One region of the Mucilaginibacter sp. BGA-UO-ETr-C110 genome, then DNA from elsewhere that is predicted to be linked to it. Evidence: riboswitches for the same ligand, from Rfam matches in the RefSeq annotation. Region 1 holds a riboswitch; the other holds the start of a gene.

What was found. A riboswitch is a leader RNA that binds a small molecule or an ion and turns the genes downstream of it on or off. The one in region 1 is predicted to bind thiamine pyrophosphate.
Region 2: it holds a riboswitch for thiamine pyrophosphate, as region 1 does, so the genes downstream of both, thiS (sulfur carrier protein ThiS) here and thiD (bifunctional hydroxymethylpyrimidine kinase/phosphomethylpyrimidine kinase) in region 1, are expected to answer to the same signal.

Annotation. Positions count from the first base shown of each region.
Region 1 is NZ_JCAQPB010000002.1:4,142,036-4,149,627, forward strand. It holds gene AC57BQ_RS17810 (CocE/NonD family hydrolase) at 1-1,860, opposite strand, end outside; gene AC57BQ_RS17815 (DUF6624 domain-containing protein) at 2,024-2,707, shown strand; gene AC57BQ_RS17820 (family 16 glycosylhydrolase) at 2,893-3,969, opposite strand; gene thiD (bifunctional hydroxymethylpyrimidine kinase/phosphomethylpyrimidine kinase) at 4,398-5,234, opposite strand; TPP riboswitch at 5,290-5,382, opposite strand; gene AC57BQ_RS17830 (endo-beta-N-acetylglucosaminidase H) at 5,787-6,737, shown strand; gene AC57BQ_RS17835 (endo-beta-N-acetylglucosaminidase H) at 6,771-7,592, shown strand, end outside.
Region 2 is NZ_JCAQPB010000002.1:1,475,253-1,482,844, reverse strand. It holds gene AC57BQ_RS07260 (glutaminase family protein) at 1-1,096, opposite strand, end outside; gene AC57BQ_RS07255 (DUF4268 domain-containing protein) at 1,335-1,796, opposite strand; gene AC57BQ_RS07250 (DinB family protein) at 2,042-2,560, opposite strand; TPP riboswitch at 2,688-2,781, shown strand; gene thiS (sulfur carrier protein ThiS) at 2,848-3,051, shown strand; gene thiC (phosphomethylpyrimidine synthase ThiC) at 3,137-5,020, shown strand; gene AC57BQ_RS07235 (thiamine phosphate synthase) at 5,306-5,926, shown strand; gene AC57BQ_RS07230 (thiamine phosphate synthase) at 5,960-6,604, shown strand; gene AC57BQ_RS07225 (thiazole synthase) at 6,605-7,372, shown strand; gene thiH (2-iminoacetate synthase ThiH) at 7,365-7,592, shown strand, end outside.

The DNA of each region.
Region 1 (7,592 bases):
CACCCTTACTTTCAAAAAGCTTGGGCTATCTTTTGAGGTATAAACGCGGTGGGTCGCCTTTTTAAAGTCGGTATCTTTTGCTTTCATGATATCCTGAAACTGCTGGGTATTCCTGTCGATAAGCGGGAACCAGGTACTTTGCACCTGCACCATTAAGCGGTGACCTTTTTTAAAGGTGTGCAGCACATCCTGCAGCTCAAAGTTAACCGGCGTTACCTGGCCTGGTACAAATGGTTCGGGTTTACCAAAATCATTACGGTATTTACCACGGATAGCCTCGCTGCGTACCATTTGCTGATAGCCCGACAGGTAAACATCCTTGCCTGTCCATTTATTGTTTTTGGTTGAATCGGGATATACATCAATTACCTTAACCACCCAGTCGGCATCGGTACCAGTGGTTGATACTTTCAGATTGGCCCAGATGTTACCGGCCAATGTTACATCCTTATCCAATACATCGGTTGCATACGTCAATACATCGGGCCTGCGGGCGGCAAAACGCTGATCGCCGGTCATGTACTCCCGCTTCATATCCATGGTAATATCATTGGTAAAAGGCACAGGTTTGTTCGGATCAGATATAAATTCGTCAAAAGTACCAGCCGTAGTTGCCGGTGCATCAAAAGCCAGTTTTCCGCCAGGCAGCAGGTACAGGTTCTTTTCGGCAGCTTCTTTTGCCGGCCACGCATTATAGGTTTTCCACTGATTGGCGCCGGTTTCAAATGCAGACACAGGCGCCAGGTTCAGGTCGGTACCTTTGAGGTAATGACTAAAAAAGGCGAACTCTATCTTCTCGCGATAAAAAGGTCCGGTTGGCCCGCCAAAATCTACATCGCCTAAATGATCGCCATCGCCGCGGGCCCAGCCGCCATGCACCCAGGGGCCCATGGTAAAGTAAACGGGTGTTTTAGGATTTTCTTTCACCAATGTTTTGTAGGTATTGATAGCGCCGTACAGATCTTCGGCATCATACCAGCCACCGGTAACCAGTACAGCGGTTTTAATATCGTGCAAATGAGTTAACACGTTACGGTCTTTCCAGTGCTGATCATAATCAGGATGATCCAGCATCTCATTCCACAGCCGGATGGTATCTTTATAAAATTTATCGTTCGTATTTTTTACCGACCCCATCCGAAGGAAAAAATCATAACCATCTTCGGTTCCTGCATTAAGCCCGGGTGCACGGCGTTGTGTAGGCTTATCGTCCTGGCGATTGGTAAAAAACGGATAAAATCCAAAGTTAGCTACCAGCATAAAGGCCCCGTTATGAAAAGCGTCATCGCGATACAGATCGGCCATAGGGGCTTGCGGTGATGCGGCAACCAATGCCGGATGGCGGCTCAGCAATGAGGCTGTGGTATAAAAGCCAGGATAGGATATACCCCATACCCCTACCTTACCATTGTTATTGGGCAGATTTTTAAGCAGCCAATTGATGGTATCATAAGTATCGGTGCCTTCGTCAACATCATTCTTGGTTTTGTGCACCTCTTTTTCGGGCGTCATTTCTTCAAAAACACCTTCGCTCATCCAGCGGCCACGCACGTCCTGGTAAACAAAAATAAAACCATCATGCACAAATAAGGATGATGGTCCCAGGCCCCCTTTATACAGATCGGTCCCATAGGGTGCAACGCTGTAGGGCGTACGGTCCATCATGATGGGGTACTTTTTCGACTGATCTTTGGGTACATATACCGAGGTAAACAGCTTTTTACCATCGCGCATAGGTATCTGGTATTCGTATTTCTGATAATTGGCCTTGATGTATTCGGCATCAGGTGCCTGGGGCTGGGCATATACGCTGATAGCCGTTATCGTCAGCCATAAATAGGTAAATAAAGTTCTTTTCATTTAATTAGTCAATCAAGCCCTAAATGTACCTGAATAAAATAAAAGAGGCAACTGGTGTTTGGTCATGAGTTTGAACGCGAACGAGCCAGCTCGAAGACAATTTTAAAAACGGGCTCCCGTTAACATTATTCATCTTATGGATATAAAACATAAATTTATCACGATGAAACTGAAACATATCTATCCGGCTCTTATCCTGGTCTTTTTGCGATCCGTATCTATTGCACAGGTAAATTCCTTTACCATCGACAGCAATAAATTCAACAAACCGGCAATGCTCATGCTTGACACCATTTATAAGGATGATCAGGGAGGCAGGTACAGAATGCAGGAACTTTCGAAAAATAAAGCAAATGGCGCCCAGATCGATTCTGCAATAAAGGCTATGCGGGAAATTGACGCTAAAAATTTAATTAAGATAAGAGGAATTATAAAAAAGTATGGCTGGCTTGGCCCACAGGATGTAGGAATGAATAGCAGCCAGGGCTTGTTTTTAGTGATACAGCACGCCGACCTGGCCACGCAGGAAGAATACTTACCCATGATCAGGAACGCGGTAAAAGAAGGCAAAACACTATCGAGTAATTTAGCACTGTTAGAAGACCGCGTTGCTATGCGCGAAGGGAAGAAACAGATTTACGGCAGCCAGGTATTCAGAAGTAAAACTACCGGCAAAATGTATTTCTACCCGATAGAAGATCCCGATCATGTTGATGAAAGGCGCAAAACCGTGGATCTGCAGCCTATTGCCGAGTATGCCAAACTGTTTAATTTAAACTGGGACATAGCCGAGTATAAAAGATCGCTCCCTGAAATTGAGAAAGCAGCTAAAGAGCAAAAGCTGTAAGTACTGGTAAATTACCTCATCAATAAAAGCTACCTCCTATGTGTTTATGATTAATTTTCGTCCTCTCGGTACCTCTGCGATAGACCTTGAAGATTAAAAAGCTCCCTATTTAAGCGTTTGGCCTAAAAAGGGAACTGAGGTGCAGCGAAGACAAGTCAGTTCAAACACACCAGCGACTCTTAGCTTTAGTTCACCATGATTTTAATGGATGATACATTATCGTTGAAATTAAGACTGCTTAAATCATTGTTCTCTCCTGTTACAGTTATGTTATTCCCCAGGAAGTTATCATCTGCATATAAAATAGCTTTGTAACCATCAGGAACGGATATTGATGATAAACTATCATTACTAATTCCTAATGCGGTTAATTGTGCCATGGTGTAATTGCCAACTCCCAGTCGTGCTGATGAGCCGGAAAAATTATTATCGCCATAAACAAATGTTTTAATGGGCTTGTAAACTTTTACGTAATCGAAATTAATAAAATCGGGATAAGTGCCGGCAAAACGGTTGCCGCCAAAGCCCGTAATTTCCATACTTAAAAGGACAAACTCACTGCGGTGAGAAATAGGTGCTGTAGATTGAGTGACGGTGCGCTTCACTACACCATCAACGTAAAAAATATATTGTGAAGGAGTCCATTCTAAACCGAAGGTGTGGTAACCACTTTCGATGCCCGGGATCGTTTCATTTGTACCGGATGATTGATGATTTGCCCCATAACCGTTCCAATGAATGGTATGGTAAATCCTGTTTCGGATGCCACCTGCATCATGGTGTTCCATGATATCAATTTCGGTACCATCAACGCCTGGATTTAAGGTAGCGCCCATTGTTGGTGATTGAAGCCAGAAACCACTATGTGGCCCTTGAGTTGTATCTAATTGGGCCCTGCACTCGAAATAACCATATTTTTGCAGAAAATTTTGATCCGTAGCGAGCTGGCTTGCGGTAAAACTACTGTCGCCAACACGTCTGGCCGCTAATTGCAATACACCATTTCCCGTTAATGAAACATTTGATTTTAAAATCAGAGCATAAGTACGCGTAGTATTGGCAGCCCGATAATCCCAGCGCGGATCTAGTACCGTACCATTAAAATCATCCTGCCAAACCAATGAATAATCATCCAGTGGAGTGCTCTGTGTACTGCTTTTTGGGGTCAAAACATCTGTTTTTAACTCCGCAGGAGTGTTGCTTTTTTTGCAGGAAATGCTGCCAATAGCAACTAACCCGATTAACAAAGTAATGCTTCTCATTTTTATTCTGGTTTAATTGTAAATGCATATAACCATAGAAAAACTACAATCTGCCCATTATAAACTAGCCTAACTCCCGGTCATCCTGGTTAAAAATTATCCCTTAAGTTTATTAATTGGTTTTGGTAGATTATTGGTATAGCAAGATTACCTATTGAATAGTATATAGGAGGGGTAAAATCTTAAGTAGATAGGGGTAAAATCCTAAACTGGATAAACCGCACCTGCTTTCAGCAATTCGCCCATGTTTAGGACTACAGCAAAATCTGTTATAAGGTATTCGACATGAGTAAAGACTGAATGCTGAAGCGGGGAGGGGACGAAAAGGGGTGTCATGCTGAACCTGTCGAAGCATGGTGGACAGGCCACTGCACTCTACCCTTCGACGGAGGTCAGGGTGACAGCCTCTTTTTAAGACATTATTTATATTAAATCATCTGCTTAATTAGTTCCACAGGATCAAAAAAGTGATTTAGAGGACCATTGCCTTTACCGGTTTGTACATCTTTACCGGTCAGTATGGCCTGGTGCACATATTGCTGCGCCAAAGCTACCGAGTCTGGCAATGACCTTCCCCGGGCTATGTAGCTGGCTATGGCCGATGACAGGGCGCATCCGGTGCCTCGGGTATTTTGGGTGTCTATTTTTTCAAAGCTGTATTCCTGTACCTTACCATCGTTTGTAAAATATAAGGAGGTTAATTGCGTAGCATCCAAATGACCGCCTTTTAACAATACGAAGCGTGCTCCCAGTTCCATGAGTTTTTTACCGGCTATCCGCATATCATCCAGGGTATGTACAGGCATCCCGGTTAAAACAGCGGCTTCGTCCAGATTAGGGGTAATAACAGCCGCCAGTGGAAATAACTTTTTAACAATTGCTTCTATCGTACTATTCTCCAAAAGCCGGTGCCCGCTGGTTGATACCATGACCGGATCAAATACCACCGGAACCTCCGGGTACTGCTGCAGGGTGTTTATAATGACCTCAAGCACCTCAGTTGTATGCACCATACCTATCTTAATAGCATCCGGGAAAATATCATCCAATATGGCTTGCAGTTGTGCTCCCACCACTTCAGCAGGGATAGGATAAACGGACCTCACCCCGCAGGTATTCTGCACCGGGAGCGCCGTAAGCACCGAAGTGGCATAGCACCCCAGCGCCGAGATAGTTTTGATATCGCCCTGTATACCGGCGCCTCCGCTGCCGTCGAACCCCGCGATCGTTAAAACGGATGGATAGCTATAGGCTTTTTTATTCATGGTTTACAATTTCATAAAAATATGGCTTCGGGGCTCAGGACTGAGCAAACGGGCAGAATGCATCCCGACTTTTCCCTACGCCGGTATCAGCCGGATCAGGTTCAAAGGGTTTATCTCAATTCTTTACAGAATACCCCTAAAGCCATGGCAAATGTAGTTTTTTTCCTGGTGGCATACTATCGGCTATAGCGGCAAACGATGTTATTAAACCATATATAGCCATAATATGTATATTAATATAATTAAATTTTAATTACTTGTAGGCAATTGTTATTTATTGTTTGTCTATATACCTGTAAACCAATTAAATCATTACGCATATAAACCCATTAATATATGCCCAATACATTACCGGATAGTAAAAAATACCTAACATTTATTAGTTATTTAACTAAACATATTATAATGCTAAATCGTTTAACACCCAACCCTCCCTATTAATTTACCCCAATTCTTTCTTTGTTGCCACCAATAAACCAATACGCTTATGGATAAATACCGCTCTTAATACCCATTAAAAACCTATAAAAAAACCAATTTAAAAAACCGACAATGAGAAAAACATCTAATTTATTATTAACCAAAGCCTCAGTGGCCGTATTAGGCTTTTCGCTGCTGTTTACAGCAGCCTGTAAAAAGGATTTGGCCCCAACACCACAGGCGGACAATGCTTCATCAAAATTAAGCACCAGCGCCATTGGTGTTAGCGGCCCCAAAGGCGTTTGCTATGTGGAAGTGAATAGCAACGATATTCTTAATGTGGGCAAGTATACCTTATCAACCGGGCAGCAGCTTTTTGATATAGGCATTATTTTCGCCGCCAATATTAATTACAACACCACTACCCACAAAGCCGAATTGTTTTTTAATCCACAAGTAACTACTGTACTAAATAATGCGGCCACCAAGATTCAACCCTTACAGGCCAAAGGCATTAAGGTAATGCTTTCTATATTGGGTAATCACCAGGGCGCCGGGATCACTAACTTCCCAAGTCAGCAGGCCGCACAGGATTTTGCACAATTGTTAGCTAACGCCGTAACCACCTACGGACTCGACGGCATCGACTTTGATGATGAATATGCCGATTATGGCACCAACGGCACCGGACAACCCAACTCCAGCTCATTTGTATACCTGGTAACCGCCTTACGTCAACTGATGCCTACCAAACTCATCTCTTTTTACTTTTACGGCCCGGCGGCATCGCGCTTAAGCTTTAACGGCGTAACCGTAGGCTCAAAAGTTAATTACAGCTGGAACGCCATTTATGGCTCGTACTCGGTACCAAATGTTCCGGGATTAGCTAAAAGTAACCTGGGGCCTGCCGCTATTGATATCCAGAGCACCAGCTCATCAACCGCTGCTTCACTGGCTACTCAAACAGTAAACAATAGCTATGGTATTTACCTGTATTATAACCTGCCCAATACAGATGCTCATACTTACTTAACAAGCGTATCCAACAAGCTTTATGGTAAGGCTACCGTGAAATTGCCCTAACATTTACCCTAAAAAGACCAATAAAAAACCGACATGAAAACATCTATGAATTTATCCTTTAACAGGATAGCTATGGCCGTACTAGGCTCCGCGCTAATGTTCACAGCCGCCTGTAAAAAAGACCTTGCCCCCACTCAGCAAACAAACAATGCTTCATCAAAACTGGGCACTAACGCTATTGGCGTTAGCGGCCCCAAAGGTGTTTGTTATGTGGAGGTGAACAATAACGACATTCTAAACGTGGGCAATTATACCCTGTCAACCGGGGAGCAGCTTTTTGATATCGGCATTATATTCGCGGCCAATATCAATTACAACACCACTACCCAAAAGGCCGAATTATTTTTTAATCCGCAGGTAACTACGGTATTAAACAATGCCGCCACCAAGATACAGCCGCTCCAGGCCAAGGGTATAAAAGTACTGCTCTCTATACTGGGTAATCACCAGGGGGCGGGTATAACTAATTTCCCGAGCAAGCAGGCCGCGCAGGATTTTGCGCAGCTACTGGCCAATGCCGTAACCACCTATGGTCTTGACGGTATTGACTTTGACGATGAATATGCCGACTATGGAACCAACGGAACAGGTCAGCCAAATTCAAGCTCGTTTGTTTACTTGGTAACCGCCTTGCGCCAGTTGATGCCTACCAAGATCATTTCCTTTTATTTTTATGGCCCGGCGGCTTCCCGCTTGAGCTTTAACGGGGTAACCGTAGGCTCAAAAGTTGACTACAGCTGGAATGCCATTTACGGCAGCTATTCTGTACCGAACGTACCGGGATTAGCCGCCAGCAACCTGGGACCCGCTGCTATTGATATCCAAAGCACCAGTGCATCAACAGCGGCATCCCTG
Region 2 (7,592 bases), 2.7 Mb from region 1:
CATATTGCTGGGCGTTTGCTGTTTTAGGCACAGCCACGTACATATACCCCCAGTCGATGCGCAGGTCGTCACCTTTCTTTTGCAGTACCGGTTGCTCTATTGTACCAGCTTTTAAAACAGATAGCTTGCCTGATGTGTATTGTTGCGTGGTTACAGGTTGCTGCGGTGTATTACGCGCAATATCTGCAGATGCGCCGAAGTAAACCTTTACATCATGCGAGGCGCCATCATTTGATTTTACCTTATAGCTGATATAGGATACCGGGCGTGATAGAATGCTCAGATCATTCATCAGCAATGGCGAAGTGAAAGTCAATTGCAGGTCGGCCTTACCGCATTTAAAGTTATAAATAGTTTGTGTGGCATTTAAGGTTACACTGGTTTGTTTTGCCAGTTGAAGGGCCGCATGACCGGTAGGTTTTAGCTCATCGGCCAAACCGGCATCCAACCATGCACCTCCCCCAGTGTTGGTACAATGTAAGGCCAGTACATTTTCACCTTTTTTCAGGGAGCTTACAGCATCATTAGAAAGTGTGAAATATTGCAGATCGCCATTGGCCCCGCCTTGTTCACTTACTTTTTTACCATTGATGTAGACCTCGGCTTCATCATCATGGTGTAGCCTCAGCCAAAGTTTATTAAAGTTAAGATCATTCAATGTAAAAGTACGGCGCACCCAGATTTCCTTACCTGTCCATAAGGTTTTGGCAGCCTGTTTATCGTTACTGAAAGGTGCTGTGCCTGTTTTCCAACTACTGTCATCAAATTTGGCGGATGCCCAATCTTTTGAAGGCTCTGCCTCCGTAAATTTACAGGTATAAGGTTTTTCGTCGGCCGTGGCCAGTACGGTTTTATACTCCACCGGCTCCTTACCCATAAAACGGTAAACGGTACCGTCGACTTTAATGAGGCCCACCAACGATTGATCTTTGCCGGTCCAGTGGTGCGTAGTAGATTCATTCAAGTTATCTGTGAACGACCAGATACTGAAATAAGGATTGTGCGTAATAAGCGGATAAGCAGGCGCTTTGGTAACCTGTGCCCGGGCCAAAAAGCCTGCTAACACTAGGCAAACAACAAATGGGAACCTTTTCATGTTTTTATAAATGGTTTATTATAGAGCCGTAAATATTTGCATTTTTCGGCTTAAAACAGGCACACCACTACAAAAAGCGTTAAATTGACGATTAATTGAGACGATATGTAGAATTAGATGTGCAGATATGCAAATGTGAGGATGTGCAGATGAAGGAATTGGTTAATGATTGAATTTTTAAATCTGCACATCTGAAATCTGCATATCTGCACATTCGATCTCATCTGCACATCTGATTTTACTTAAACACTTCAAAACTATACTGGGCTACGCTCCAGAATTCATCAAGGGCTATGATACGGGGTTTAAAAAAGGAGATCAGGGCTGGCCAGTCGTTACGGTTAAAGATACTTGCAGATGGCAATGTTTTGATGATGCGGCTTACCAGTTTATTGCTTTCGTCGCGGGTATGCAGTTCCCATTCCCACTCCTCGTTAAGGTTGCTATCCAATATTGTTTTCAGCTCTTTGAACTGCTCAAACATCAGTTCCTGCATACCGGCGTCCGGGTGGGATATTTCAATAGCGATGTAAGCCTGACGATTACCGGTTTGCATTTTAAAGCTCAGGTGTTTAATACCGGTTTTATAATTGATCCAGTTGATTCTTAAACCATCGGCCGATAGTTGTGGTGCTATATATTGCCCAAATGCGGTCCAAAAAGCCTGCCTGATCTGTGATGCCTCGTCTTTTGAGTACAATTTATTATTGTTGATTTTACTGAGCCTGTAAAATTATAGAAAATATTGGCAATGGATGTCGTAAGTTTAAAGGATAAACCGAAGGTAGCGACACAACTGGATAAGAATAAAGATTATAATTTTAATAAGATCAGGGTGATGGTTCATACTTATAACAGAAATTTACCAGTGACTAAGAAATAGGTTCTATAAGAACAATAAAAAAGCAGCCTCAACCGGCTGCTTTTTTGATTTATGGGGTCAGCTTAATACCTGTCCCAAAATGCCGGTGGTTCAATACCTAAGGTGCGCAGGTAAACATAGGCTTGCGCGCGGTGATGGATCTCGTTATCAATAGCATAAAGTATAGTGCCAATATTTTGATTTTCATAAGCTCCAAACGCCAGTTCAACTTCTAAAAAACGCTCTACGGAAATTTGAGGCCAGTACTCATTAATTTGATCTGTGATCTGATCCCATTGCTTCAAAATTTCAGCTTTGGATTGTGCCGGTATTGTACCTGAAGAATGATCAAGCAGGTTATTCCACTTGCCGGTGATGATACCATCAATGCCATAATGAGCTATATCCATAATTTCAATAGCCATCACACCAAATGAACGCATCCCTCCAACGGAATAACCGAATAATTTATCTTCCGGAAAGGCCTCAATAACTTTCCGGGTTAATTTGCGATGGCCTTGCCAGTGGTTTAATAAAGCTTCTGGTGAAATAAGCTGAGCGGCTGAATTGTTTACTTGTTGTTGAATTGCGTTTGTTTCCATGGTTTCTTTTGTTTTGATTTTGTATGACAAAGAAACCATGGGCCAGTGACAACCTTATGTCAGTAGTGTCAAAAGAAATTTAAAAAAAATGGAAATTCTTTGAATTATCTATTTTTTTATAAGTTTACCGCAACTTTAGGGGTGTCCTTTAATGGACTGAGATAATACCCTTTGAACCTGATGCAGTTAGTACTGCCGAAGGGAAAAGTGACGATAACCCTGTGGGGTTATTTTTTCTTTCCTCCATGTAACGGGGCCATTCCTAAAGTCAAGATTTTAGAAACAGAATGGAAATCACCGTAAATCAACAAACTTACCAGGTTACCGATGTGTGCAATGTGCAGCAAATGCTGGCTATTGTATTTAATGCGCTGCCCAAAGGTATCGCCGTAGCCATCAACCAGGCCATTATTCCACGGGCCAGCTGGGCCGATCACCACATCAGCCCCCACGATCAAATCGTCATTATCAAAGCAACACAAGGCGGGTAAAAGCAGATGTGCGGATGTGTAGATGAAACAGCCATAAAAACGCCCCTCAACAATAAAAAATCACTAAATCAATAATTGTATAAGGATGAAGCAAGAAAAAATTCCAACCGATCAGGTACTAACTACCGATCCGTTCCCGGCCTCCAAGAAAGTTTTTGTGAAAGGTCAGCTCCATGACATACAGGTAGCCATGCGCGAGATCAGTTTAAGCGATACCAAACTGCATGGCCGTTTTGGCGAAACAGAACCTAACGCGCCGGTTACCGTTTATGATACCAGCGGCCCGTATACTGATGTTGATGTGGTTATCGACGTTAAAAAAGGTCTCCCCCGTTTGCGGGAACAATGGATCATGAACCGGGGCGATGTGGAACAGCTGGAAGGAATATCCTCTCAATACGGGCAGCAGCGCTTACATGATAGCAGCCTGGATGAGCTGCGTTTTGCTTATGTAAGCAAACCTTTGCGGGCGAAACCTGGCATGAACGTATCGCAGATGTATTACGCCAGAAAAGGCATCATTACACCCGAGATGGAATACATTGCCATTCGCGAAAATCAGCGTATCGATCTGTTAAAAGAACAATTGAACGGGCAATACGAGGTGATGAGCCATCAGCATCTGGGCCATAGTTTTGGAGCAAATACACCAAAAGGATATATCACACCCGAATTTGTACGCTCAGAAGTTGCCGCTGGTCGTGCCGTGATCCCTTCTAATATTAACCATCCCGAAATTGAGCCGATGATCATCGGTCGCAACTTTTTGGTGAAGATCAATGCCAACATTGGCAACTCGGCCGTTACTTCCAGTATTGAAGAAGAAGTAGAAAAAGCGGTATGGGCCTGCCGTTGGGGAGCGGATACCATTATGGATCTATCTACCGGGAAAAACATCCACGAAACACGCGAATGGATCATCCGTAATTCGCCCGTACCCATTGGTACCGTACCTATCTACCAGGCACTGGAAAAAGTGAACGGCAAAGCTGAAGACCTGACCTGGGAATTATTCCGGGATACCCTGATCGAGCAGGCAGAACAAGGCGTTGATTATTTTACCATTCACGCCGGTGTGTTATTGCGCTATGTGCCGTTGACCGCTAAACGCATTACCGGTATTGTATCACGGGGCGGCTCTATCATGGCCAAATGGTGCCTGGCTCATCATAAAGAGAATTTCCTGTATACCCATTTTGAAGAGATCTGTGAGATCATGAAAGCCTATGATGTTGCCTTCTCTTTAGGTGATGGACTACGACCAGGCTGTATTGCCGATGCTAATGATGCCGCGCAGTTCGGCGAACTGGAAACCTTGGGCGAGCTCACCAAAATTGCATGGAAACACGATGTACAAACCATTATTGAAGGCCCTGGTCATATCCCAATGCACATGATCAAGGAAAACATGGATAAGCAACTGGCACATTGCGGTGAGGCACCTTTTTATACCTTAGGTCCGCTGACTACAGATATTGCCCCCGGTTACGACCACATTACCTCGGCCATTGGCGCTGCCATGATCGGTTGGTTTGGTACCGCTATGTTGTGTTATGTTACGCCTAAAGAGCATCTGGGTTTACCCAACAAAAAGGATGTGAAAGATGGGGTGATCACCTATAAAATAGCGGCCCATGCTGCCGACTTGGCTAAAGGTCATCCCGGCGCGCAATACCGGGACAATGCCTTAAGTAAGGCCCGTTTTGAGTTTAGGTGGGAAGACCAGTTTAACCTGTCCCTCGATCCCGATACAGCCAGAGAGTTTCATGATGAAACCCTGCCTGCCGATGGCGCGAAGATCGCCCACTTCTGCTCCATGTGCGGCCCTAACTTCTGTTCGATGAAAATCACACAGGATGTACGGGAGTATGCCAAAGAAAATGGTGTAGATGAGGCAGCCGCGCTGGCCAAAGGTATGGAGCAAAAATCAAAGGAGTTTACGGAGAAAGGAAGCGAAATATACCTGTAGATATTGGATGTAATGCTGAGAATTAAAAAGGGCTCTGAAAGAGGAATAACCTATTAAATTATGGGCAAAATTCAATCTTTTATAAAGTATGTCATTGCGAGCGCAGCGCGGCAATCTCATCCATAGTAGAAGCACGCGAGGAGATTGCTTCGTCGTTCCTCCTCGCAATGACATGGGAGTTGGGTGTCATGCTGAGCTTGTCGAAGCATGGCGGGCGGGCTTCTACACACGAGTCTTCGACAGGCTCAGACTGACAGGCCCTTTTTACAATATTGTTATTAAAATATGCAACTGATAGTTATTTCACATCCCGATGCGGTAGCGAATGAAACCTGGATAATTAACCAATTACTCGAGGCAGGCTTAACGCGTTTTCATTTGCGAAAACCCGATTGGGATGAACAACAGGTATCAGGCTTATTAAGACAAATTGACGAACGATATTATCCTCATATCGCCTTACATCAACACCATCACATCGCTATAGATTTTGCTATCAGAAGACTGCACTATACAGAAAGGGACAGATTGGCTACCGAACAGGATAAACTGGGTCATCAAAAAGAAGAAGGTTATGTGTTGAGCACATCGATTCATGATATAACTGACTTGAGCTCATTAAAGTCATTTGATTATACCTTTTTCGGGCCTGTATTTAACAGCATATCCAAACCAGGGTATCAAAGTAACCTGACAGAAGATTTTCGAATAAATCGAGATGACACTCATCCCAGGATTATCGCATTAGGTGGTGTGGAACTTTCGAACCTGGATAAACTAATGCACACAGGATTTGACGGCGCAGCTGTTTTGGGTACAATATGGAATGATCCTGCGCACGCCATCACCAATTTCAACATATTACAAGAATATCTTCCAAATAAACACCAACGACCAACGCTTTAGGCTTTATGCCTTTTACTTTTAGCTTAAACAACCATGATTGATAAACTTCATTATATATCGCAACAACCGCCAAACGGAACGCACCTTACGGCTATAAAAGCCTCGCTAAGCGCCGGCTGTAAATGGATCCAGCTCCGGGTAAAAGATCAGCCCGAAAACTTGATCCTGGAATACGCGCTGGAAGCCCGGGCATTATGCGAAGAATTTGGCGCAAAGCTGATCGTGAACGATCATCCGGAAATTGCGCTAAAATCCGGCGCTTACGGTCTGCACCTCGGTTTACAGGATATACCTATTGCCCAGGCGCGGCAAATAGTGGGCAATCAAATGATCATCGGCGGGACAGCTAACACTTTTGAGCACATTGAACAAAGAGTTACCGAAGGTGCCGATTATATTGGACTGGGGCCCTACCGGTTTACCAAAACCAAAGAAAAGTTGAGTCCGATTTTAGGACTGGAAGGTTATCGGGAAATTTTGGAACGGGTGAGATCGGCCGGGATCAACATCCCGATCATCGCCATTGGTGGAATTGAACCGGATGATATCCCGGCTATCATGCAAACCGGCGTACATGGTGTGGCCATTTCTGGAGCAATCACATACGCTGTCGATGCGGCACAAACTACCCAACATATCTACCGGCAGTTACATATGAACGTTTTAAAAGAAGTATAAATGTTAAAAATAGCCGATAAAACTTTCAGTTCCCGTCTGTTTACGGGGACAGGGAAATTTAGCTCATCTGCATTGATGGAGGAAGCCTTGGTGGCTTCGGGTTCCGAACTGGTAACGGTAGCCCTAAAGCGCGTTGATGTCAAAAACAATGAGCAGGACGATCTGCTGATCCGTTTAAAATACCCACATATCAACCTGCTGCCCAATACATCTGGTGTACGCAATGCCAAAGAAGCTATTTTTGCGGCACAACTGGCCCGTGAAGCGCTGGAAACCAACTGGATAAAACTGGAGATCCATCCCGATCCCAAATACCTGATGCCAGACCCTATCGAAACCCTTAAAGCCACGGAAGAACTGGCCAAAATGGGTTTTGTGGTGCTTCCCTATATCCATGCCGACCCTGTTTTGTGCAAACGCCTGGAAGATGCGGGTACAGCCGCCGTGATGCCCCTTGGTTCACCGATTGGCAGTAATAAAGGTTTAAAAACCATTGATTTTTTAGAGATCATCATAGCACAAAGCAATGTGCCTGTTATTATTGATGCCGGGATAGGTTCACCATCTGATGCTGCTTGGGCGCTTGAAATTGGCGCGGATGCCGTATTGGTTAACACTGCTATAGCCGTTTCCGGTGATCCGGTGCGGATGGCCGCCGCTTTTAAAATGGCTGTGGAAGCAGGCCGAATGGCTTTTGAGGCCAAACTGGCCTCCCCCGTTTCCCATGCTATTGCCAGCAGTCCTTTAACCTCTTTTTTAGATGCATAGTTTTAACGATATTTTTGAAACCTATAACTGGGATGAGGTAAAAGCCAGCATCTACGCCAAAACCGGTGCTGATGTGGAAAAGGCTTTGTCCAGTAATAAACGTACGCTGGAGGATTTTAAAGCGCTGGTTTCACCTGCAGCTGCCCCTTACCTGGAGCAAATGGCGCAGCTTAGTCAGCAACTTACGCTTAAACGTTTTGGTAAGGTGATCCAGATGTAT